Regions from separate parts of the Arthrobacter sp. Y3223151 genome, predicted to be linked through region 1. Evidence: riboswitches for the same ligand, from Rfam matches in the RefSeq annotation. Region 1 holds a riboswitch; each other region holds the start of a gene.
The links. Region 1 has a riboswitch for thiamine pyrophosphate ahead of AC5RUP_RS01915 (NtaA/DmoA family FMN-dependent monooxygenase). Riboswitches for the same ligand answer to the same signal wherever they lie in the genome.
Positions count from the first base shown of each region.

Region 2: it holds a riboswitch for thiamine pyrophosphate, as region 1 does, so the genes downstream of both, AC5RUP_RS00120 (ECF transporter S component) here and AC5RUP_RS01915 (NtaA/DmoA family FMN-dependent monooxygenase) in region 1, are expected to answer to the same signal.
Region 3: it holds a riboswitch for thiamine pyrophosphate, as region 1 does, so the genes downstream of both, AC5RUP_RS03575 (YkoF family thiamine/hydroxymethylpyrimidine-binding protein) here and AC5RUP_RS01915 (NtaA/DmoA family FMN-dependent monooxygenase) in region 1, are expected to answer to the same signal.

Region 1 covers NZ_JBNHGI010000001.1:383,514-390,629, forward strand. The annotation lists gene AC5RUP_RS01905 (LysR family transcriptional regulator ArgP) at 1-654, shown strand, start outside; gene scpC (succinyl-CoA:acetate CoA-transferase ScpC) at 785-2,305, shown strand; TPP riboswitch at 2,436-2,545, shown strand; gene AC5RUP_RS01915 (NtaA/DmoA family FMN-dependent monooxygenase) at 2,576-3,949, shown strand; gene AC5RUP_RS01920 (oxidoreductase) at 3,968-4,792, opposite strand; gene AC5RUP_RS01925 (hypothetical protein) at 4,806-5,873, opposite strand; gene AC5RUP_RS01930 (hypothetical protein) at 6,029-6,169, opposite strand; gene AC5RUP_RS01935 (SGNH/GDSL hydrolase family protein) at 6,340-7,116, shown strand, end outside.
Region 2 covers NZ_JBNHGI010000001.1:22,875-29,990, forward strand. The annotation lists gene AC5RUP_RS00105 (zinc-dependent alcohol dehydrogenase) at 1-251, shown strand, start outside; gene AC5RUP_RS00110 (energy-coupling factor transporter transmembrane component T family protein) at 311-1,102, opposite strand; gene AC5RUP_RS00115 (ABC transporter ATP-binding protein) at 1,105-2,622, opposite strand; gene AC5RUP_RS00120 (ECF transporter S component) at 2,631-3,251, opposite strand; TPP riboswitch at 3,294-3,427, opposite strand; gene AC5RUP_RS00125 (DUF4235 domain-containing protein) at 3,597-3,857, shown strand; gene mnhG (monovalent cation/H(+) antiporter subunit G) at 3,967-4,509, opposite strand; gene AC5RUP_RS00135 (MrpF/PhaF family protein) at 4,499-4,783, opposite strand; gene AC5RUP_RS00140 (Na+/H+ antiporter subunit E) at 4,780-5,340, opposite strand; gene AC5RUP_RS00145 (Na+/H+ antiporter subunit D) at 5,337-6,959, opposite strand; gene AC5RUP_RS00150 (Na(+)/H(+) antiporter subunit C) at 6,956-7,116, opposite strand, start outside.
Region 3 covers NZ_JBNHGI010000001.1:733,660-740,775, forward strand. The annotation lists gene AC5RUP_RS03565 (DUF72 domain-containing protein) at 108-971, opposite strand; gene AC5RUP_RS03570 (adenylosuccinate synthase) at 1,419-2,708, shown strand; TPP riboswitch at 2,971-3,081, shown strand; gene AC5RUP_RS03575 (YkoF family thiamine/hydroxymethylpyrimidine-binding protein) at 3,114-3,785, shown strand; gene AC5RUP_RS03580 (ECF transporter S component) at 3,802-4,428, shown strand; gene AC5RUP_RS03585 (ABC transporter ATP-binding protein) at 4,415-6,190, shown strand; gene AC5RUP_RS03590 (energy-coupling factor transporter transmembrane component T family protein) at 6,187-7,002, shown strand.

The DNA.
Region 1 (7,116 bases):
GAACTCGGCGGCGACGGCGACGGCGTGGCCCTGCCGCTGGTGGTCAACGCCGATTCGCTGGCCACCTGGTTCCTGGGCGCGCTGGCCCGCATGCCGCGCGACCGCGGGGTGTTTTTCGAAGTCCACCGCGAAGACGAGCAGCATTCGACCTCCCTGCTGCGGGCCGGACGGGTGACGGCCGCGGTGACGGCGACGCCGGAACCGGTCCAGGGCTGCTCGGTGGAGGCGCTCGGCTCGCTGCGCTACCGGGCGGTGGCCAGCCCGGCCTACCTGGAGCACTGGCGGCCCGCCGGGACCGGACACGCCGACCCGGCGTGGCTGGCGGCCGCGCCCGTGCTCGATTTTGACCGCAAGGACGACCTGCAGGAGCGCTTCTACCGGGAACTGACCGGCGCCGCGCTGGCGGCGCCGCGCCATTATCTGCCCGCCTCGGCGGAGTTTGCCTCGGCGGTCCGGCTGGGCATCGGCTGGGCCCTGCTGCCGGAGCAACAGTGCCTGGCGGACGTCCGCACCGGGACGCTGCACGAACTAGCCCCCGACCTGCCGGTGGACGTGCCGTTATACTGGCAGCGCTGGAAAATCAGCTCGCCGGTGCTAGACGAACTGACTGCCTGCGTTCGGCAGACCGCGCTGGACCAGCTGCGGCAGCGCTAGCTCAGCGCCCGGAAATCCCGCGGCGCGCGGCGCCTCCGCCCGCTGCCAGGGGTGCCGTTTTCTCCGCCCCGAACCCCGGCACCCGTGCCCGGCCCTACAGTGGAGGGAGAGATCCAGACGAAGGGGCACGATGCAAGACCGCATTCGCAACGCCCGCCTGCGCGAGCGCGTGATGAGCGCGGAGCAGGCGGCAGAACTGATCAAACCCGGCATGACCGTTGCCATGAGCGGCTTCACCGGCGCCGGTTACCCTAAGGCCGTGCCGCAGGCGCTCGCGGCACGGATGGAAACCGCGCACGCGGCCGGGGAGCAGTTCAAGATCCGCGTACTCACCGGCGCTTCGACGGCCCCTGAGCTCGACGGCGCCCTCGCCAAGGTCGACGGGATGCAGCTGCGCCTGCCCTACCAGTCGGACCCGGCGCTGCGCGAACGGATCAATGCCGGCGAGCTGGACTACATCGACATGCACCTCAGCCACGTCGCCCAGCACACCTGGTTCGGGTTTTTCGGCGACGTGGACCTGGCCGTGGTCGAGGCGGTGGGCATCCTCGAGGACGGACGGCTCATCCCGTCCACCTCCGTGGGCAACAACATGACCTGGCTCCGGCAGGCCAGCCAGGTCATCGTGGAGATCAACAACGCCCAGCCGGTGGGTCTCGAGGGCATGCACGACGTCTACTACGGCACCGCCCTGCCGCCGGAACGCCGGCCCATCCCGCTCGAGCATCCCGACGACCGGATCGGCGAACCCTACCTGCAGGTGGATCCGGACAAGATCGTGGCCGTCGTGCACACCGACGCGCCCGACCGGAACTCCCCCTTCAACCCGCCCGACGACGCGTCGCAGCAGATCGCCGGCCACCTGCTGGAGTTCCTGGACCACGAGGTCCGGCGCGGGCGGTTGACCGAGCAGCTGCTCCCGCTGCAGTCCGGCGTCGGCAATATCCCCAACGCGGTGCTGGAAGGTCTGGCGGCCGGCGGCTACCGCGGCCTGACCGCCTACACCGAAGTCATCCAAGACGGCATGCTGCAGCTGCTCAAGGAGGGCGTGCTGCGCATGGCCTCCGCCACCTCCTTCTCGCTCAGCCGCACGGGCCTGGAGGAGTTCAACGCAAACGTCGACTACTACCGCGAGCGCATTATCCTGCGCACCCAGGAGATTTCCAATCACCCCGAGCTGGTCCGCCGGCTGGGCTGCATCTCGCTCAACGGCATGATCGAGGCGGACATATACGGCAACATCAACTCCACCCACGTGGCCGGCACCAAGGTCATGAACGGCATCGGCGGCTCCGGCGACTTCGCCCGAAACAGCTACCTGTCCGTGTTCATGTCCCCCAGCATGGCCAAGGGCGGGAAGGTCTCCAGCATCGTGCCGATGGCCAGCCACGTCGACCACACCGAGCACGACACGATGATCGTGATCACCGAGCAGGGTCTGGCCGACCTGCGCGGGCTCGCGCCGAAGCAGCGGGCGCGCAAGATCATCGAGACCTGCGCGCATCCGGACTACCGGCCCATGCTCCAGGACTACTTCGACCGGGCCTGCCGGGACAGCTTCGGCAAGCACACCCCGCACTTGCTCGGCGAGGCCTTGTCCTGGCACCAGCGCTTCGTGGAGACCGGCAGCATGCTCCCCGCACGGCAGTAACGGCCGGCCTCCCCGCACACCGGGCGGCGGGTCGGTCCGGCTGTCCGCCCGCTGTCCACGCGGCGCCCGGGAGTATGACGCCGTCGTGCCTGCGGCCTTTCGCCGCCCGGTGCGGCTGCCGGTAGGCTGCTGGCTTGTACACGGGAGTCCGGTGAACCGGGCTGAGAGGAAGCTTCTCAAGTTTCGACCGTTGAACCTGATCTGGATCATGCCAGCGCAGGGAGCAACCCTCACACCCGTGCCCTGTTCACTCAACAGAAGGGCGCGACAATGCAGACATCCGGCGGCATGCACCTGGTGGCGATGGTCAACCCGCCGACCAGCCAGTATTCGGAGAACTGGCGGCATCCGCTCTCCCGGCGGGACTGGCTGAGCGCAGAGTTTTACCTCGATCTGGGCCGGACGCTGGAACGAGGCTGCTTCGACATGCTGTTCCTGCCCGACGCGCTGGCCGTCCCGGAGGACAACGCGGGCGACTACGCCACCACGCTGGTCACCGGCGGCAAGGGCGCCATCTATCTCGACCCCTTGGTCACCCTGTCACTGGTTGCCGGGGCGACCCGCCACCTGGGCCTGGCCGCCACCATCTCCACGACCTTCACCCCTGCCTACACGATCGCCCGGAAGCTGCTCTCGCTGGATCACCTCTCCGGCGGCCGGGTCGCCTGGAACATCGTCACGTCCACCACCGACGCCGAGGCCGCCAACTTCGGCCTGGCCGCCATCCCGCCCAAATCCGAGCGTTACGACCGGGCCGACGACGTCGTCCAGGCCGTGGTGGACCTGTGGGAAAGCTGGGAACCCGGGGCGCTGACACTGGACGGGCCGGGTCGCCGGTTTGCGGATCCGGAGCGTGTCCACCGGATACCCGAACGGCCCCGGCGCAACGGCGACGACCGTCCGCTGAGCCGCGGTCCGATCACCCTGCCGCGCAGCCCGCAGGGAAGGCCGGTGCTCATGCAGGCCGGGTCCTCCCCGCGCGGCATGGAGTTCGCGGCCCGCTGGGCCGAGGTCGTATTCGCCGTCGCCGACACCCCGGACGCCATGCGCGCGGTGCGGACCGAACTGCGGGCCCGCGCTGCGGCCGCCGGACGGAATCCGGATCAGCTGGCCGTCCTCCCGGCGGTCCAGCCGATCACCGGCGCCACGCCGGCCGCCGCCCGCCAAGCCGTGCGGGGCCTGCAGGCGGCACTCGACGAGGAGGACGTCCTGACGAAATTGGGCCGGCTCCTCCACGCGGCCCGGGAGGACCTGACGCCGGACGGCAGCGCCGAGGAGTTGCTGCTGGCCCATCGCGGGGCCACGGGCAGCGAGGGCTTTGAACAAATGCTCCTGGCCGCAGCCCGCCGGGAATCCATGACCGTCCGCGAGCTGGCGCTGGCGCAGGCCATGAACCAGCTGAAACCCCAGCCCGTGGGCGATCCGTCGGACATCGCCGACTACTTGTGCGAACTCTACGACTCTGAGGCGGCTGACGGTTTCGTGATCATGTCGGCCCTCTACCCGTCCTCACTCGAAGACTTCGTCAACGGCGTGGTGCCGAAACTGCAGGCCCGGGGCCGGTTCCGGACCGCCTATTCGGGACACACCCTGCGCGATCACCTGGGAGCTTCCCCGGCAGGCAGCCGCTCCGTCGCGTCTTAGCAGCCCTACCGCTCCGGCTCAGCGCTGGTAGATCCTGGCCAGCACGGCGTCGAAGACCCGGTCGGGCAGGAGCCGGCGAGCGCCCATGATCGTCCGCGCGCCCCTGCCGACCGGGTACCGGCTGCGCGTGCGCCGAGCGGCCGCCACCCGGGCGATGCGGCGGCCCACAACGTCCGGCCGCGTTCCCGTGCGTTCCGTGTACGCCCCGGCAATCGCCCGCGCCACGCTCTCTGCCTGCGGTGCGTAGGCCGTGCCTTCGGAACTCAGCTGCAGGCTCTCCACCGCGATGGCGTCCCACTCGGTCAGGATCGGCCCGGGCTCGACGATCACCACGTCGATGCCGAAGGGCTTCAGCTCCACTCGGAGGCAGTCCGACAAACCCTCGACCGCGAATTTCGCCGCGTGGTACCAGCCGCCGAGGGGTTCGTAGAACACACCGCCGATCGAGGAGACGTTGATGATCCGCCCGCTGCCCTGGGCCCGCATGGCCGGGGCCGCCAGTTGGATGAGCCGGCCCAGCCCGAACAGGTTCACGTCGAACTGCTGCCGGGCGTCCTCCAGCGGCACGTTCTCGATGGCGCCGTAGGAGGCGTACCCGGCGTTGTTGACCAGAACGTCCAGCCGTCCCTGCTCCGACAGGATGTGCTCCACCCCGCGCACCATCGACGCGTCGTCGGCCAGGTCCATCTCGAGGACGCGCACCCCGTGCTCTTCCAGCGGGCGCATCCTCTCCACGCGGCGCGCGGCCGCGTAGACGGTGAAGCCGCCGCGTGCCAGTTCCCGGCAGGTGTGTTCCCCGATCCCGGAGGACGCTCCGGTTACCAGGGCGACTTTGTCCGTCATCATCGGGCTCCCCTCACTTTTCCAAAGCCATGACGACGGCGGTGCGCGCCTCGTCCGGCAACGTCCGGCCGGCGCCGTCGGGAGCGAAGAGCCGCCGGCAACCGTCGAGTTCCACCGTCAGCGGAGCACCGGCGCCCTGCCCCTCGGCGAGCGGCCAGAGCACCGCAAACTCCGTTGCGTCGTCGGCGCATTCGCCAGCATCCCTATCCTGTGCGGCCGCGTTCAGGAGGGCGTCCTTTGCCGTGCCCTCCAGGCTCCCGCCCTTGGAAAAAATCCCCGACACGATCTGGATGACGCCAAAATTCAGGTCCGGCTGCGCGTCGGCGGGCAGTTCATCCTCTGCGGCCGGCACCGGCGCCGTCCGGTACTGGCAGATCCTCAAGGCGTCGACCTCGCCGGCGCGTGGCAAAAGGCCGGGGGAACCCGGCACGCCCTCGCCGCTGCCGCGCGGCTGCTCCGCTCCCGGCTGCTCGAACGGCGCCAGCTCAGTCACTCCCGGCATCGCCTTGAAGCCCCACTCGGCGGGGCAACCGGCATCCAGTGCCGCCCTCGGCTGGATCAGTTCCAGCCGGTGCCGGGTGGACTCGATCACGGTCATGCCCGCCAGGACCTCGCGGACCCCGGGTTTCGTCTTGCCGCAGGAATCCGTCGGCCAGGCGGCCCGCATGGCCTTGCCGGCCGCATCCACCAACCACAGATCGGGGACCATTTCCATGTCGGCGGTGCAGACCAGGTTCGCCCTGGGTCCGTCGCTGGGCTGCGCCAGCGCAGTGAGCAGCGCGTCAATGTTTCCGGTGAGCCGCTCTTCCGTGACCGCCGACCACAGGCCGTCCTCGTCCTCGACGGTTGCCATCGCCAGGGCATCACAGCGGATGACGTCGACCGGCGCGAAGGCTTCGGGCACGCCGCCGACCGCCGGCGGCGGAGGTACGGACGGATTCCTTGGTTCGACCATGTGCTGTGCTGTTGTGCAATCGACGGCGTCAACCAACTCGGCCTCGGGCCGTGCTGGTTCCCCCGGATCTCCCGGCAGCTGCCCGCAGGCCGCCAGGGTGCCCGCCGTCAGCACTGCCGCCATCACCGGCCCAAGCCTCCGGCCCCGGCTTCCCTGCCGCCGCTTCCGCTTCACCGCGCCCGTCCCCCGATCACCGTCGATGCCGTCAGTGTAGCGAGGCGCTTCGGAAAAGCATCGCCGGCGCGGCCGCCGGGCAGAGGGGTGAACCTGCGCCGGAGCGTTCAGGAAAGACGGCGGAACTCGCCCGCCCGGAGCTGGACATAGATCGGCAGGGTCATCTGGATGTGTGAAACGCCGACCGGCTCGTCCAGCAGTTCATTGATGGTGGTTTGCCCTTCCAACTCGGTCACTTCGCCATCCATGACTCGAGCCTACGTCGACCGGACGCTCCCCGGACCAAGACACGCGCCACCTGCTGCTTGGTGCCGCTCCTGCCGGGCATCCATGACGCTCGGGAGGGTTCACGTATCGTCCTCGGGCTATGGCGACAGTTGCTGTCGGTGATTAGAGTCGTCGACATGGAGAAGGTTCCGTGGGCAGCACCGTCCGGTTCCTGATCCTGCCGCTGATGCTGTTGGCGCTGCTTGCTGTGCCTGGATCCGTCGCCCCGCGATCGTATCCAAGCGCTATTGCGGGACTCGGAGATTCAATTACCCAGGCCGCAAACGCCTGCTGCCGGCCCGGCAACTACCCGGCCAAGTCCTGGTCAACCGGCGACGGGCGGTCCGACGACATCCGCAGCCACTACGAGCGGCTGGCGGCGCTGCACCCCCAGATCAACAACAACAACTTCAACGACTCGGCAAGCGGCGCCAAGGCGGCAGATCTTCCTGGACAGGCGTCCATGGCCGTGGCCCAGAAGGCGGACTACATCACCCTGCTCATCGGGGCCAACGACCTGTGTGCCTCGTCGGCATCAGCGATGACGTCCACCGCCGATTTCGCCAGGCACGTCGCGGCTGCCCTCGAGGCGCTGCACCGCGGGCTGCCGCAGGCCCGCATTTACGTCAGCAGCATTCCCGACCTTCATCGCCTGTGGTCCGTTCTGCGCACCGATCAGGAGGCCAGTCGCGTCTGGGCGGCCGCCGGAACCTGCCCGTCCATGCTCGGCGCAGCGGTCACCGAGGACCAGCGGCAGGAAGTGGTTGCCCGCGAGCGGGCCTTCAATGAGATCCTCGCGGAGACGTGTGCACGGTACGGGAACTGTCACTGGGACCGGGGCGCCGTGTACGCCTACAAGTTCTCCGCCGACGAGATCAGCACCCTGGACTACTTCCACCCCGGCCCCGCCGGCCAGGCCGCCCTGGCC
Region 2 (7,116 bases), 360 kb from region 1:
GCGTGTACGGCGGGATGAAGGACCCCCTGCCGATGCTGACCATGTTCGACAAGCAGCTCCAGCTGAGGATGGGCCAGTGCAACGTGAAGCGGTGGATCGACGATCTGCTGCCGCTGGTCGACCACCCGTCGGACCCGCTGGGCGTGCTCGACCTGGCGACCCACCAGGTTCCGCTGGAGCAGGCGCCGGAGATGTACGAGAAGTTCCAGAAGAAGGAGGACGGCTGCATCAAGGTGGTGCTCAAGCCGTAGTCCTGAACGGATCGGCGGACCCCGGCCGGCGTGGATCGCCGGGGTCCGCCCGTACCGGTTCACACGAAGATGAAGTTCCAGGTCCCGGCGGCCACCGCGGCAGCGGCGGCTGCGCCGGCGATGACCGCCCCGCCCAGCACCACCCACACATCCACCATGCTGTAGGTGGATTCGCGCGCCCAGGTCCGGGGCCCGGCGCCGAAGCCGCGGGCCTCCATCGCGACGGCCAGCCGGGTGGCCCGGCGGATGGCCTGCACGATCAGGCCGAACGCCTGGCCGGCGAACGCGCCCGCCTTGGCCAGCGGCCGGTTCTCCGCCCCGACACCGCGGGCGCGGCGCGCCAAACCGAGGGTGCGCCATTCCTCCACCAGCAGCCCCACCAACCGCATGGCGGCCAGCGCTCCCAGCACGAACCGGTGGGGCAGCTTCAGCTTCTGCGCCAAGGCGTCCGCCAGGTCCGTCGGGTCGGTCGTCAGGAGCAGGAAAATGCCCGGCAGCGCAACGGCGAGCGACCGCAGGCCGATGGCAACGCCGCCGGCCACCGAGTCCTCCGTGAAGATCAGCGGACCGAACCGGAACAGCACTGCCCCGGACTTCTCGGCCAGCAAGGCCGTTGCCCAGGCCCCGACGGCAGCCGCCGCCAGCAGCGGCCAGCCGCGCTTCAGCAGCAGCCACGGGCTGACACCCAGCACGGGCATCAGCAACAGTTCCGCGGCCAGCACCACGGAGGCGCTGACCCAGTCCACACTGAGCAGGACCACCACGGTGACCAGGGCGGCGGCGGCCAGCTTCGATACCGGGTTGGCGCGGCTGAACGGGGAGGCGGCCAGCCGGGGGTTCATCAGGTCCATACTCATGCTGCCCTCCCCAGCGGCTGGGCCGGGCGGACGCCGCCGTCAGCCACCCGGACGCCGGCGCCGCCGAGCGCGGCGGTGAAGTCGTCGTCGTGCGTCACCGAGACCACGCTCCGGCCCTCGGCCACCAGCTCGGCCAGCAGCGTGACCAGTTCGGCCCAGGTATTGGCGTCCTGTCCGAAGGTCGGCTCGTCCAGCATCAGGATGTCCGGGCCGGTGGCCAGCATGGTGGCTACCGACAGCCTGCGTTTCTCCCCGCCGGAGAGCGTGAACGGGTTGGCCTGCAGCAGGCGGGTCAGCCGGAGCCGCTCGGCGATCGTGTCCACCCGCTGCCGGACGCCTGCCTCGGGCAGTTTGGCCACGCGGCGCGGGCCGAATTCCAGTTCGTCGAGAACCGTGCCGGTGAGGAACTGGTGTTCCGGTTCCTGGAAAACGCTGCCGATCCGGGTCACCAACTGCGCGGACTTCCACTTGGCAGGGGACAAGCCGGCCCCGCGCTGCAACGCCGGCGTCGCCGAGAGATCCCCTCCCGCGGGTGCCTGCAGGCCGGCCAGGGTGAGGGCCAGGGTGGATTTGCCGGCACCGTTCGCGCCGGTGACGCTGAGCGCCTGCCCGGCCAACAGGTCCAGGTCCACCCCGCGCAGCACCGGCGCGGCTTTCCGGTTCCGCGACACGTCCAATGCCGCCGCCCGCAGCAACGGGCCGCCCGGGGCCGGTGCCGCGGGCAGCTCCAGCCGCGGGGTATGACCGGGAACCCAGACGCCGGCCTCGATCAGCCGGGCACGGGTGGCGCCTTCGGCGAGCACCTGGTCCGGCGGCCCGTCGGCCAGCACGCCGCCGCCGGCCGCGAGCACGATCACGCGGTCCACGACGTCCGCCCAGACCGCCACCCGGTGCTCGACCACCACCAAGGTGGCGCCGGTGCGGTCCAGCACCCGGGCCACGGCGTCCCGTACTTCCCGCACCCCGGCGGGGTCCAGGTTTGCGGTCGGCTCATCCAGCAGCAGCAGCCCCGGCCGCATGGCCAGGACCGAGGCCAGCGCCAGCCGCTGCTTTTGGCCGCCGGACAGCGCCGACGTGGGATGGTCCAGCGGGACGGCCAGGCCGACATCGGCCAGGGATTCACGGACCCGGTCCCAGATCTGCCCGCGCGGCAGCGAGAGGTTCTCCGCCCCGAAGGCCACCTCGTCGCCGACCCGGGCCAGCACCAGCTGGCTTTCCGGATCCTGCAGCACGAGGCCGGCCCGGCCGCGGGCCTCGGAGGGACGCACCCCCGCCACGCTCAGCCGGCCGGTCTCCTCGCCTTCGCCCTCGTCGCCGAGGACGCCGGCCATGGCGTGCAGCAGCGTGGACTTGCCGGCCCCGGAGGCGCCCAGCAGCAGGACCCGTTCGCCCGGGGCGATGCTGAAACTGGCCGCGTGCACCGCCCGATCCTTGCGGCCGGCATGCCGCCAGCCCCACCCCTCGGCGAGGACGGGCACCGGGCGGGGCGCCGCCGTCGTACTCTGCGCTCCCATCAAACGGCTCAGGCGTCTGCCGTGCGTCCCGCGGCGAAGGAGGACAGCGCACCCGTCTTCGCCAGGCCCCTGACCGCCAGCCACGGCAGCAGCCCGGCAATCACCACGCCGGACACGGCCGCGAAGCCCACGTAGGCGATCTGCCATTCGGCGGCCCACAGCATGTTGTAGAGGATGTTCTCGCTGATCGACAGCGCCAGGCCTGCGCCCAGGCCGGCCAGCAGCGCCACGCCGAGATTAAACCTGCGGTACAGAAAGAGCAGGAAGACGACCTCGGCGCCCAGGCCCTGGATCAGGCCGGAGACCAGGACGGTCATGCCGAAGCTCGTGCCCAGCAGCGCGGAGACAACCGCCGCCAGCATCTCGCAGTAGATGGCGGCGCCGGGCTTGCGGATGATCAGCCCGCCCAGCACGCCCGCCATCAGCCAGCCGCCGGTGTACAGCCCGGCGGAAGGCGGGAAAGCTATGGTCAGGCCCTCGATCAGCGGCCAGCCCGCCGACCAGGCCCAGAAGATGACGCCGACGGCCACGGCGACCACCGAGGCAACGACGATGTCCACCACCCGCCAGCCGTAACGCTGCTTCCGGGCAGGGGTGGGCGTGACGGGTACATTCGAAACGGTACTCATGGAATCCTCCTGGTTGCAGGAGGGGAGGGCGGCCACGCGGCGCGCCCCGAGAACTCGACTCCCTTCGCCGGTACTAACCGGAGCAGGTTCGAGGGTCTGCGGTCTATCCGCACTCTCAGCGTCCCTCCCGGTCTCCGGTGTGCACCGGCCGGTCGGACGCTCCCCTGTCGTCACTAGATGCTGTCTGGCAGCACGTACCAGTCTACACTCGCCCGCAGCGGCGGGCATTCGGGCGCAGACCCCGGGAAAATGCACGAGGGCTTACGGCCCCGGCGGGTGCCGGGCAGTAGGCTGGGAACCGGAACAGCAGTTGAGACGGGGCTGCGGCCCCGGAAGGGAGCGGGCATGAGCGTTGTGTTGAGGCTCTTGGGCACACTGGTGAGTATCGGCGCGGGCCTGGCAGCCAGCCAGCTGCTGGGGCTTGTCTGGAAGATGGTCACCGGAAAAGATGCGCCCAAGAGCGACGATGACCTGGAGAACAGCCTGCGGGCGGCGGTGGCCTTCGCCGTGGTGTCCGGCACCGTGGCGCGGGTGATCCAGGTGCTGACCAAGCGCGCCACCGCCAAGGCGGTCATCCGCTACGACAAGACCCGGGAAATGGTCTAAGCGGTCCCTTGAGGATTCCGATGGGGGACGGGCCGCGGGCCCGTCCCCCATCGCGTTTTGGTCCCGGCCGCCGGCGCCCGCCCGCGGCCCGGTCCCCTTGGCCGGCAGGTTACGGAGCGTCCGCGGGCCCGGCGTCGTCCTGGTCGGTCCGCCCCGGAGCGGCCGCCGCCCCCGCGGTTCGCCGTTCCCCCGGCTTCCCGGCGTCCTGGCCGCCGGTGACAGCACGGCTGCCGGCGGCAGCACGGCCGCCTGTGTCGGCACCGGCCGGCGTGGCGTCATCGGATGACGCCGCGGAATCTTCCTCCGCCGCCGCCTCCACCACCGCGTCGAGGTCGTCCACGCTGAGGATTTCCTTGCGCAGGTGTTTGGTGCGGTAGCCGGCCCGGCCCACCATGTGGGCCGAAACCGGCACGGTCAGCAACTGGAACAGCCAGGCTATGAGGAGTATGGGCACCGCCGCCCAGCTGCGCAGCTGCAATCCCAGTCCCGTCAGCAGCAGCAGCAGGCCGAAGACCTGCGGCTTCGTGGCGGCGTGCATCCGCGAGAGCAGGTCGGGAAACCGCAGCAGGCCGATGGCCGCGGCCAGGGACATCCCCGCGCCGGCGATCAGGCAGACGGCGGTCGCGATGTCGAGGATCAAGTCAGTGTTCACGAGGCCGCCCGTCCGTCACGAAACGAGCCACGGCGACCGAGCCGATGAAGCCGACAACGCTGATGACGACAACCAGCGTCAGGTTGTTCATGTGGCCGCCGGCGGCCATGTCCACGATGAGTCCGGCGCAGACGATCGCCAGCAGCACGTCTATGGCCAGCAGCCGGTCCAGCAGCGACGGCCCGCGGGCCAGCCGGATCAGCGACAGTACAGCGGCCACGGCCAGCACTGCGCTCACGACGATTTGCGCAACCGGAATGACGTCCCCGTTCACACTGCACCTCCTCTGCCGGTACCTTCGGCCTTGACCATCGCCAGTTCTTCCTTCGTGCCCATCGTCCGGATCAGGCCGGCCTCGATCCGCCGCACTTGGGCGCGAAAACCCTCGGCGGCCTCCTCGGTGTCAACGTCGAGCACGTGCAGGTAAAGCGTGGACGTCGAGCGGTCCACGTCCACCACAAAGCTGCCGGGGATCAGCGAAATGGCATGCCCGGTGGCAGTCACCAGCAGGTCCGAGTGGCTTCGCAGCCGGACCGCCACCACCGCGTTGCGCAGGGTCGGGCCGCGGGTCAGTGCCAGCCACAGGACTTCGACGCTTGCGACCGCGACCTGCCACACAAACGTGGCGGCGAAGATTGCCGCGGCCAGCGGATTGAAGCGCCCGCTGAGTTCGACCGGCGGCAGGTAGAACAGGTTCACGATGAGCAGCGCGATCAGCAGGCCGAAGATCAGGTTACCCGGGCTGAAGTCCTGCCACAGGGAGCCCCAGAGGATGACCAGCCAGGCCAGCAGCGGCAGCTCGACCCAGATGGAGATGCGCGGTTTCCTCATCGGCTCCCCTCCTGCAGGGCGCCCTCGCCCAGGACGGCCTCGACGTACGGGGTGCGCTGCAGCATCTCGCGCGCCGCCTGGTCGCTGAGTTCGAACAGGGGCCCGGCGAACACCGTGAGGGCAACGCCCATCGCCACCAGCCCGACCGTCGGCCAGACCATGGGCAGCGGCAGCAGTTGAACGATGCCCCGCCCGGTGAACCGACCGTGCGGAGCGTTCTCCACGTGGCGGGTGGTCCGCAGCGCGGACCCGTCGGGCTTGGTAGCCACCAGGACCGGGTCCGGGTGCTCGGCGTCTTCGGGGCGGCGCCAGAACACGCGGTTCCAGACCCGTGCCATGGCCAGCAGGGTCAGCAGCGACGTGACCATGCTGCCCGCCACGAGCACCCAGGCGACCGGCGTGCCCAGTTCCACGCCGCCCTGCACCAGGCCGATCTTGCCCAGGAAGCCGGAGAAGGGCGGGATGCCGGCCAGGTTCATGGCCGGGACGAAGAACAGGATGGCCAGCAGCGGCGACAGCTTGGCCATGCCGCCCAGCCGGTCCATGTTCGTGGTTCCGCCGCGGCGTTCGATCAGGCCGGCCACCAGGAACAGGCTGGTCTGCACCGTAATGTGGTGCGCCACGTAGTAGACCGCCGCGCCGAGCCCCACCACCGAGGACATGGCCAGGCCAAACACCATGTAGCCGATGTGGCTGACCAGCGTAAACGAGAGCATTCGCTTGATGTCGATCTGGGCCACGGCCCCGAGGATGCCCACCACCATGGTCAGCACCGCCACGATCATCAGGAACGTGTTCAGCCGGTCGCCGGGGAACAGCAGGGTCTCGGTGCGGATCATGGCATAGACGCCCACCTTGGTGAGCAGGCCGGCGAACACCGCGGTGACCGGCGCCGGCGCCGTCGGATAGGAGTCGGGGAGCCAGAAGGACAGCGGGAATACTGCCGCCTTGATGCCGAAGGCCACCAACAGCATCAAGTGCAGCGTCATCTGGGTCGCCGGATCCAACTGGCCGAGCTTGATCGCCAGGTCCGCCATGTTGATGGTCCCGGTGGCCGCGTAGATCATCGCGATGGAGACCAGGAACAGCACCGAGGAAATGACGCTGACGACGACGTACGTCACCCCGGCGCGGATCCGCGGGCTGGTGCCGCCCAGCGTCATCAGCACGTAGCTGGCCGTGAGGAGCATTTCGAAGCCGACATACAGGTTGAACAGGTCGCCGGTCAGGAACGCGTTGGAAACCCCTGCCACCAGGATCAGGTAGGTCGGGTGGAAGATCGAGACCGGGCCTTCTTCGTCGCCGTCCGTCATGCCCTGGCCGGAGGCATAGAGCAGCACCGCCAGGCTGACGGCCGAGGAGACCACCAGCATCAGGGCGGACAGTTCATCCACCACCAGGGTGATGCCAAAGGGGGGAAGCCAGCCGCCCAGGTTCACCGCCTGCGCGCCGTTGGCCCACGCCGAGGCCAGCATCACGGCTTCCAGTGCCAGCGTCAGCGTGAGCGTGATGGCACCGGTCCGGCGCTGCGCGTTGGGGTGGCGGATCAGCACGAACGCCAGGGCAGCACCCAGCAGCGGCATGACTACTGCCAGCGGCGCGAGGGTGGCGGCGTTCACTGCTTTCTCTCCATCCGTGACCTGGTGGTGGCTGGCGTTTCCTCGGCCTCGTCGGGCGGGACGAACTCGGTGGTCTCGGCCGGGATTTCCGCGTCGTCCTCGGCGTCGAAGGTGGGCTGGTTGGCCACCCGGCGGTCCTCGATGTCGTCCTGGACCT
Region 3 (7,116 bases), 350 kb from region 1:
GGCCGGCTGGAATGCCGAGCCGTCCGGCCGGCCGTTCTTCCAGCCGCCGGGTCACTGGCCGGCTGGAATGCCCGGCCATTCTGCCAGCTGTTCTGCCAGCAGCCGGGTCATCGGCCCGCTGGAATGCCGAGCCGTTCGGCCAGCCCGATCGCGTTGAACGGTGCGTGGACCTTGACGTCGTTGTCGAAGTACACGTAGGCATCCCTGCCCGCGCCGTCGGGGCAGCCCGAGCCGTCCAGCCATCCGCCGACCGTCGAGGCCAGCCGGTCCAGGTCTTCGTCCCGGTAACCGCTGACGTAGAGTTCGTCCTTTCCGTGCAGCCGGACGTAGGCGAAGTCGGCCGTGATCTCGTCCAACATCGGCCACTTTCCGGCGCTGTCGGCCAGCACCAGGGCCGTGTTGTGCCGGCGCAGTTGGTCGTAGAACTCCTCGTTGATGAACGTGGTGCTGCGGATCTCGAGGGCGTGGCGCAGCGGCCGGTCGGCGCCGCCGTCGGGGATCCAGGTCCTGTCCTTCATCAGTTCGGTGTGCCCGGCGGCCAAGGCGGCGGCAGCGTGCGTGCTGCGCGGCAGTTGGACCAGGAACTTCTCCATCACCTCGGCGTCGTAGTTGGCGCGTTCGGGCAGCTGCCACAGGAACGGTCCGAGCTTTTCGCCCAGGCCCAGGACCCCCGATGCGTAGAAATTCGCCAAGGCGTCCCGGACGTCCTTCAGGCCCTTCATGTGGGTGATGTACCGCCCGCCCTTGACCGCGAACACGAAGTCCGAAGGCGTCTCGGCGTGCCACTGCCGGAAGCTGGAGGGGCGCTGCAGCGAATAGAAGGTGCCGTTGATTTCGACTGAATTCAGGCGGCCGGAGGCATATTCCAGCTCGCGGCGCTGGGGCAGGCCCTTCGGGTAGAACGTGCCGCGCCACCGCGGGTATCGCCAGCCGGAAATGCCGATCCGTGCCATCGGTTGAGAGGCGGCCATGTCCCGCAGGCTACCCGGCCCCGGCGGTGCAGGCCAGAGCAAGCCGCCCTCCGCCGTCGTGCTGTGGGGCGTTGCGTATCCGTTGAAGCGCTGCCGTAGCCGGGCACGAGAGCCTTCGCCTGATCGAGTGGTGAGAAGATGCAGCCAAACGGCCGGTTTCGCTGCATCTTCCCGCCACTCGAATCTGGCGTCCCGGTTTCGGCTGGGCTCGACGTCGAGCGACGGGCCGCTCCCGGGAGCCGCATGGCCCGCCACCGCGCACCGGTTTCCGCCCCGAAACCGCATCCGGCCCCGCGGATTCCGGTCGATTGTGGCCCATCCGCTAAACTTGGCGGGTAAGAGCCCCAAATACTCCATCCGGAGTGAGGGGCGTTCTCATGCGCGGCAGCGGCTCCTTGATGTGCAGTCTGTCCGGGGCTTCCGCCGCATCGAATGGGGGAGGATCCCATGCCAGCAATTGTGATCGTCGGAGCCCAGTGGGGCGACGAAGGAAAAGGCAAGGCTACCGACCTGCTCGGCGGCCGCGTGGATTACGTGGTTAAGCCGAACGGCGGCAACAACGCCGGGCACACCGTCGTCGTCGGCGGGGAGAAGTACGAGCTGAAGCTGTTGCCGGCCGGCATCCTGTCCCCCAACGCCACTCCGATCATCGGCAACGGCTGCGTGGTCAACCTGGAGGCCCTCTTCGAGGAGATCGACGGGCTCGAGGCCCGCGGCGCGGACACCTCGCGGCTGCGCGTCTCGGCCAACGCCCACCTGGTGGCCCCGTTCCACCAGACCATGGACAAGGTGACCGAACGCTTCCTGGGCAAGCGCGCGATCGGCACCACGGGCCGGGGCATCGGCCCCGCCTACATGGACAAGGTGGCCCGGCTGGGCATCCGCGTGCAGGACGTGTTCGACGAATCGATCCTGCGGCAGAAGGTCGAAGGCTCGCTGCGGCAGAAGAACGAACTGCTGGTCAAGGTCTACAACCGCCGGGACGTGCACGTCGAGGAGGTCGTGGAGTACTTCCTCTCCTTCGCCGAGCGGCTGCGCCCGATGGTCATCGACTCCACCTACGTGCTGAACAAGGCGCTGGACGAGGGCAAGGTCGTACTGATGGAGGGCGGACAGGCAACGTTCCTGGACGTGGACCACGGCACCTACCCGTTCGTGACCTCCTCCAACCCGACCGCCGGCGGCGCGTCCGTGGGCTCGGGCATCGGCCCCACCCGGATCAACCGTGTGGTGGGCATCATCAAGGCATACACCACCCGCGTGGGCGCCGGGCCGTTCCCCACCGAGCTGTTCGATGACATGGGCGAGTACCTGCAGAAGAAGGGCGGGGAGTTCGGCGTGAACACCGGCCGGCCGCGGCGCTGCGGCTGGTACGACGCCGTGCTGGCCCGCCACGCCGCCCGGGTCAACGGCTTCACCGACTACTTCGTGACCAAGCTGGACGTCCTCACCGGCATCGAACAGATCCCGGTCTGCGTCGCCTACGACGTGGACGGCATCCGGCACGACGAAATGCCGATGACCCAGACCGAGTTCCACCACGCCAAGCCGATCTTCGAGTACTTCGAGGGCTGGACCGAGGACATCACCGGCGCCAGAACCCTGGAAGACCTGCCCGAGAACGCCCGCAACTACGTGCTGGCGCTCGAAAAGCTCTCCGGCACCCGGTTCTCCGCCATCGGCGTTGGCCCCGACCGCGACCAGACCATCGTGGTGCGGGACCTGATCAACGAATAGCAGGACCAATGACGGCGGTGCGTCCGGTTCGGCGTCGGGCCGTCACCGCTGGATGACGACGGCGGGGCGATCGGTTCGGCGTCGGGCCGTTACCGCTGGATGACGACGGCGGTGCGTCCGGTTCGGTGTCGGGCCGTTACCGCTGGATGACGACGGCGGGGGCGCGGGCAGTGATGTCCGCGCCCCCGCCGCATCCCCGCCTTCACAGCCCCTTTCAAGCCGTTGAAACCTTTCGCCACTACCGCGCCCGATGGGTTAGACTCGTGGGCAACACGGGAGTCCGGTGAGCCGGGCTGAGAGGAAACTTCTCAAGTTTCGACCGTCGAACCTGATCTGGATCATGCCAGCGCAGGGACGTTGACTCTTTACTACCCGTGCCCCGTTTAACAAACCTAAGGGCGCGACATGCGAACATCAGACTCGATCGTCACAGCGACGAACACCCCCATTGCTGCCGTCGGCAGCGACAAGTTCACCGCCACTCCCCGCGAGTTCGGCGTGGGCGCGAGATTGACCCTGGCGGTCATGGCCGACAACTACGCCGACGTCATCCTGGCGGCACTGGGCCAGGCCGACTCCACCGGCCTCGACGTGCAGACCGGCAAGGTGAGCACCTACCTGACCGGCGCCGAGCAGGATGTGCTGCGCTACCTGAGCCAGGTCATTGCCGCGGCGGGACGCACCGGGGCGCATGTCTCGGCCTCCGTGCTCCTGTCCCGGGGCTGCCCGGGCGGGGTCAGCTGCGAGATACCCGAGGGCGGCGCGGCCCTGTACTCCGAGATCCCGGAACTGGAACCCACGGGAATCGAGGCCGCCGCCGACTGGGCGCTTTACCCCCTGGCCGACGGCGGTACCGGCGGCGCCTCGGCGGACCACATGCGCGATATCTACGCCGCCATCGACTACGCCAAGTCCACGGGCGTCGTGGTGCAGGCGGAGCATTTCGTCACCCGCTTGGACGGCGACGTCGCCCAGGTGCTGCAGACCATTGCCGCCGGCTGGATCCTGGTGGGCCGGTCCGTCCAGCACGTGACGACCCACGCCACGCTCTCCATCAACAGCCCCAGCGCCTCCTGAAGCGGAAGGACCAGTCATGCCATCATCGACTTCGCAGCAGCATGCCCTCCCGCGCGGTGCCTGGACCCTGAAGGACCTCGTCCTCCTGGTTGTCCTGGGCGTCGTCTTCGGTTTCCTCTACTGGGTCTTCGTCCAGGCCTGGACTGCCCTGTCCCTGCTGATGGGCCCGGCCGGAGACCTGTCGCAGCACTTCCTGGCCGGAAGCTGGCTGCTGGTGGCTCCGATCGCCATCGCCATCGTCCAACGTCCCTTCGCCGGCGTCCTGGCCGAGGTTTTGGCCTCGGTGATAGAGGTGGTGTTCCTGGGCTCCGCCGTCGGTCCGCTGCTCTTCATCGCGGCCGCCATTCAGGGCATTGGCAGCGAGATCCCGTTCGCGGCCACCCGCTACCGTTCCTACGGCTGGCTTACCTACGCCCTGTCCGGGCTGTTCGGCGCCGGTCTGGTCTTCTTCTATTCGGCCTTCCGGTCCGGCTGGTACGGCCAGGACTTGTTCTGGACCCGCCTGGTCATCCACCTGATCTCCGGTGTAATTGTGGGCGGGCTGCTGGGCAAGATCATCGTCGACGGGCTGGCGAAGACCGGCGTGGTGGATAACTTTGCGATTGGCCGCGCCCGGCTGGGCACAACCGATGCGCACCGCTGACCCGGTCCTGGAGCTCGATGACGTATCCGTAGGCTTCCCCCGGCGGGACACGGCCGTGCTGCGCAACATCACGCTGCGGCTTGGGTTCGGGGAACACCTGATCGTGTTCGGGGCTTCCGGGTCGGGTAAGTCCACGCTGCTGCAGGCGGTCACGGGGGTGGTCCCGCACTCGGTGGTCGCCACCCTGGCCGGCACGGTGTCGGTGAACGGCGTGGCCACCACCGATTCCTCGGTCGCCGAGCTTTCCCGGCACGTCGGCGTGCTGGCCCAGGATCCCTCCTCCGGAGTCTGCCTTCCCGACGTCGAACAGGAGCTGGCGCTGCCGCTGGAGAACCGCGCGGTGCCTCCGGAGGAGATATCCGCACGGATCGACGCCGCGCTGGCCTCCGTTGGTGCCGCCGGCCTGCGCGGCCGCCCGACAGCCCAGCTGTCCGGCGGAGAAGGCCAGCGGGTGGCGCTGGCCGCGAGCCTCATCGCCGAACCGGACCTGCTGCTGCTCGACGAACCCACCTCCATGCTGGACCCGGCAGGCCTGGCCGCGGTGCGGGACGCCGTCAGCGCTGCCACGGCCGCCTACGGGCCGGCAGTGGTGCTGGTCGAACACCGGCTGGACGACTACGCCGGCGTGGCCGGCATAGCCGGCCTGCCGCGCCGGGCGGTCGTCCTGGGCGACGCGGGCCAGGTCCTGGCCGACGGCGCGACCGCCGACGTGCTGGGGACCCATGCCGTCCAGCTGAACACGGCCGGATGCTGGCTGCCGCTGGAGACGGAATTGCTGGCCGTCACCGGCCGGCCCGGCGGCCTCGGCGCGCCCGACGTCTGTTCGGACCTGCGGCAGCTGGCGGCGCCGGACCCCGAGGACGTAACCCCGCCTGTCCCCGAGGGGGAGGCCGCGGTGCCCGCTGCCGCGGTGCCCGCGACCGGCGAGACGGTGCTGGCCGCCGAGAGCCTGTCCGTCTCGCGGACGATGCCCGGGCGGAAGAAGCGCCGGAATGCAGGCGATGTCCCGCCGGAGGCTGCGATTCTTAAGGATGTGACGCTCCGGTTGAGGCGCGGCGAAATCGCGGCCCTGCTGGGAGCGAACGGGGCCGGCAAAACCTCCTTGCTGCTCACCTTGGCCCGGCTCCTTCCGCCGGCGGCCGGAACCGTCGGCGGGGAACGTCCGGGGATGGTGTTCCAGAATCCCGAGCACCAGTTCGTGGCGCACACCGTCCGGGACGAAGTCCGGCACGGCCTTCCCGACGCCCCCGCCGAACGGTTCGGGCGTCTCCTGGCGCGGCACCGGCTCACCCATGTGGCGGACCAGAGCCCCTTCCGGTTGTCGGGCGGCGAGAAGCGCCGCCTGAGCGTGGCGGCCATGCTGGCCCACGAGCGGCCCGCGCTCCTGGCCGATGAACCCACGTTCGGCCTCGACCGGCGGGACACCATCGCCACGGTGGCAGCCTTCCGGGATGCCGCCGCCGCTGGCCGCGGCATCCTCTTCTCCAGCCATGACCTGCGGACCGTCGCCACGCTGGCCGACCGGGCCATCGTGATCGCGGACCGAAAGGTGATTGCCGACGGCCCCGTCTTCGACATCCTGCGCGACCCCGCCGTCCTGCACCGCGCCGGCCTGCGGCTACCACCGCTGATCGACTGGCTGCTGGCCGAGTTCGCCTCCGCGGACGAGATCCGGCGCGTCCTCGACCGGCTCGATGCCGCCGTTACCGGCGGCGTTACCCGCGCCGGTGCCGCGCACCCGCAGATCGGCAGCCGGGCATGAGCGCGGACTTCGCCGCCGGCCCGGCTTCCGCCGTCGTCGGCGGCGTCCTGGCCCGGCGCAATCCCACCATCAAGCTCGCGCTCCTGTTCGTCGTGTCGCTGGCCCTGGTCTTCATTTTCGATCCGGTGACGCCCGCCGTCCTCTACCTGGTGGCCCTGGCCGCGGTCGCCGCCTCCACGCGCCTGAGGCTGAGGACTATGGCGCTGGCGCACGTGCCCTTCGTCGCCTTCGGGCTGGGGGTTTTCATGGTCAATGCGCTGAGCCGGCCCGGCGAGGTGTTATGGACCTCCGGGCCGCTGCGGATCACGGTCGAAGGCCTCGCCGTCGGCGGTTCCCTGGCCCTGCGCACCCTGGTCATCGGGATCCTGGCCATCGGTTTCCTCGCCTCGACCGACGGCGTCGCGCTGATGGGCAGCCTGCACCAGCACGCCGGGCTCGGGCCCCGGATCACCTACGCCGTCCTGGCCGGGTACCGCATGCTGCAGGAGATGCCGCGGGAGTGGCTGACCATTCGGCAGGCCCACGCCGTCCGGGCCCGGCTCCGTCCGGACGGCTCACTGCCGCGCGGCCTGCGCGCCTACGGGAACGCGGCGTTTGCCCTGCTGGTCGTCTCCGTGCGCAAGGGCGAGCGGATGGCCCAGGCGCTGGAGTCGCGGGGCCTGGGCCTGAGCCCGCGGACCATCTGGCGGAAAATCCCGCTGAGCAGGGCGGACTGGCTGATGGTTGCCGGCGTCCTGGGGGTTCTCGCGGCCATCCTGCTCACCAGCCATGCCCTGGGGTACCTGGCCGGCTTCGAAGCGCTCGTGAACTGAGGCGCCGCTCGTGAACTGAGACGCCGCTCGACGACCGGCCTGCCCGTATGCCCTGGCCGGCCCATGAACGCCGCGGGATCCGTCATGAGTGCTGCGGGACCTGCCCTGCTTGCC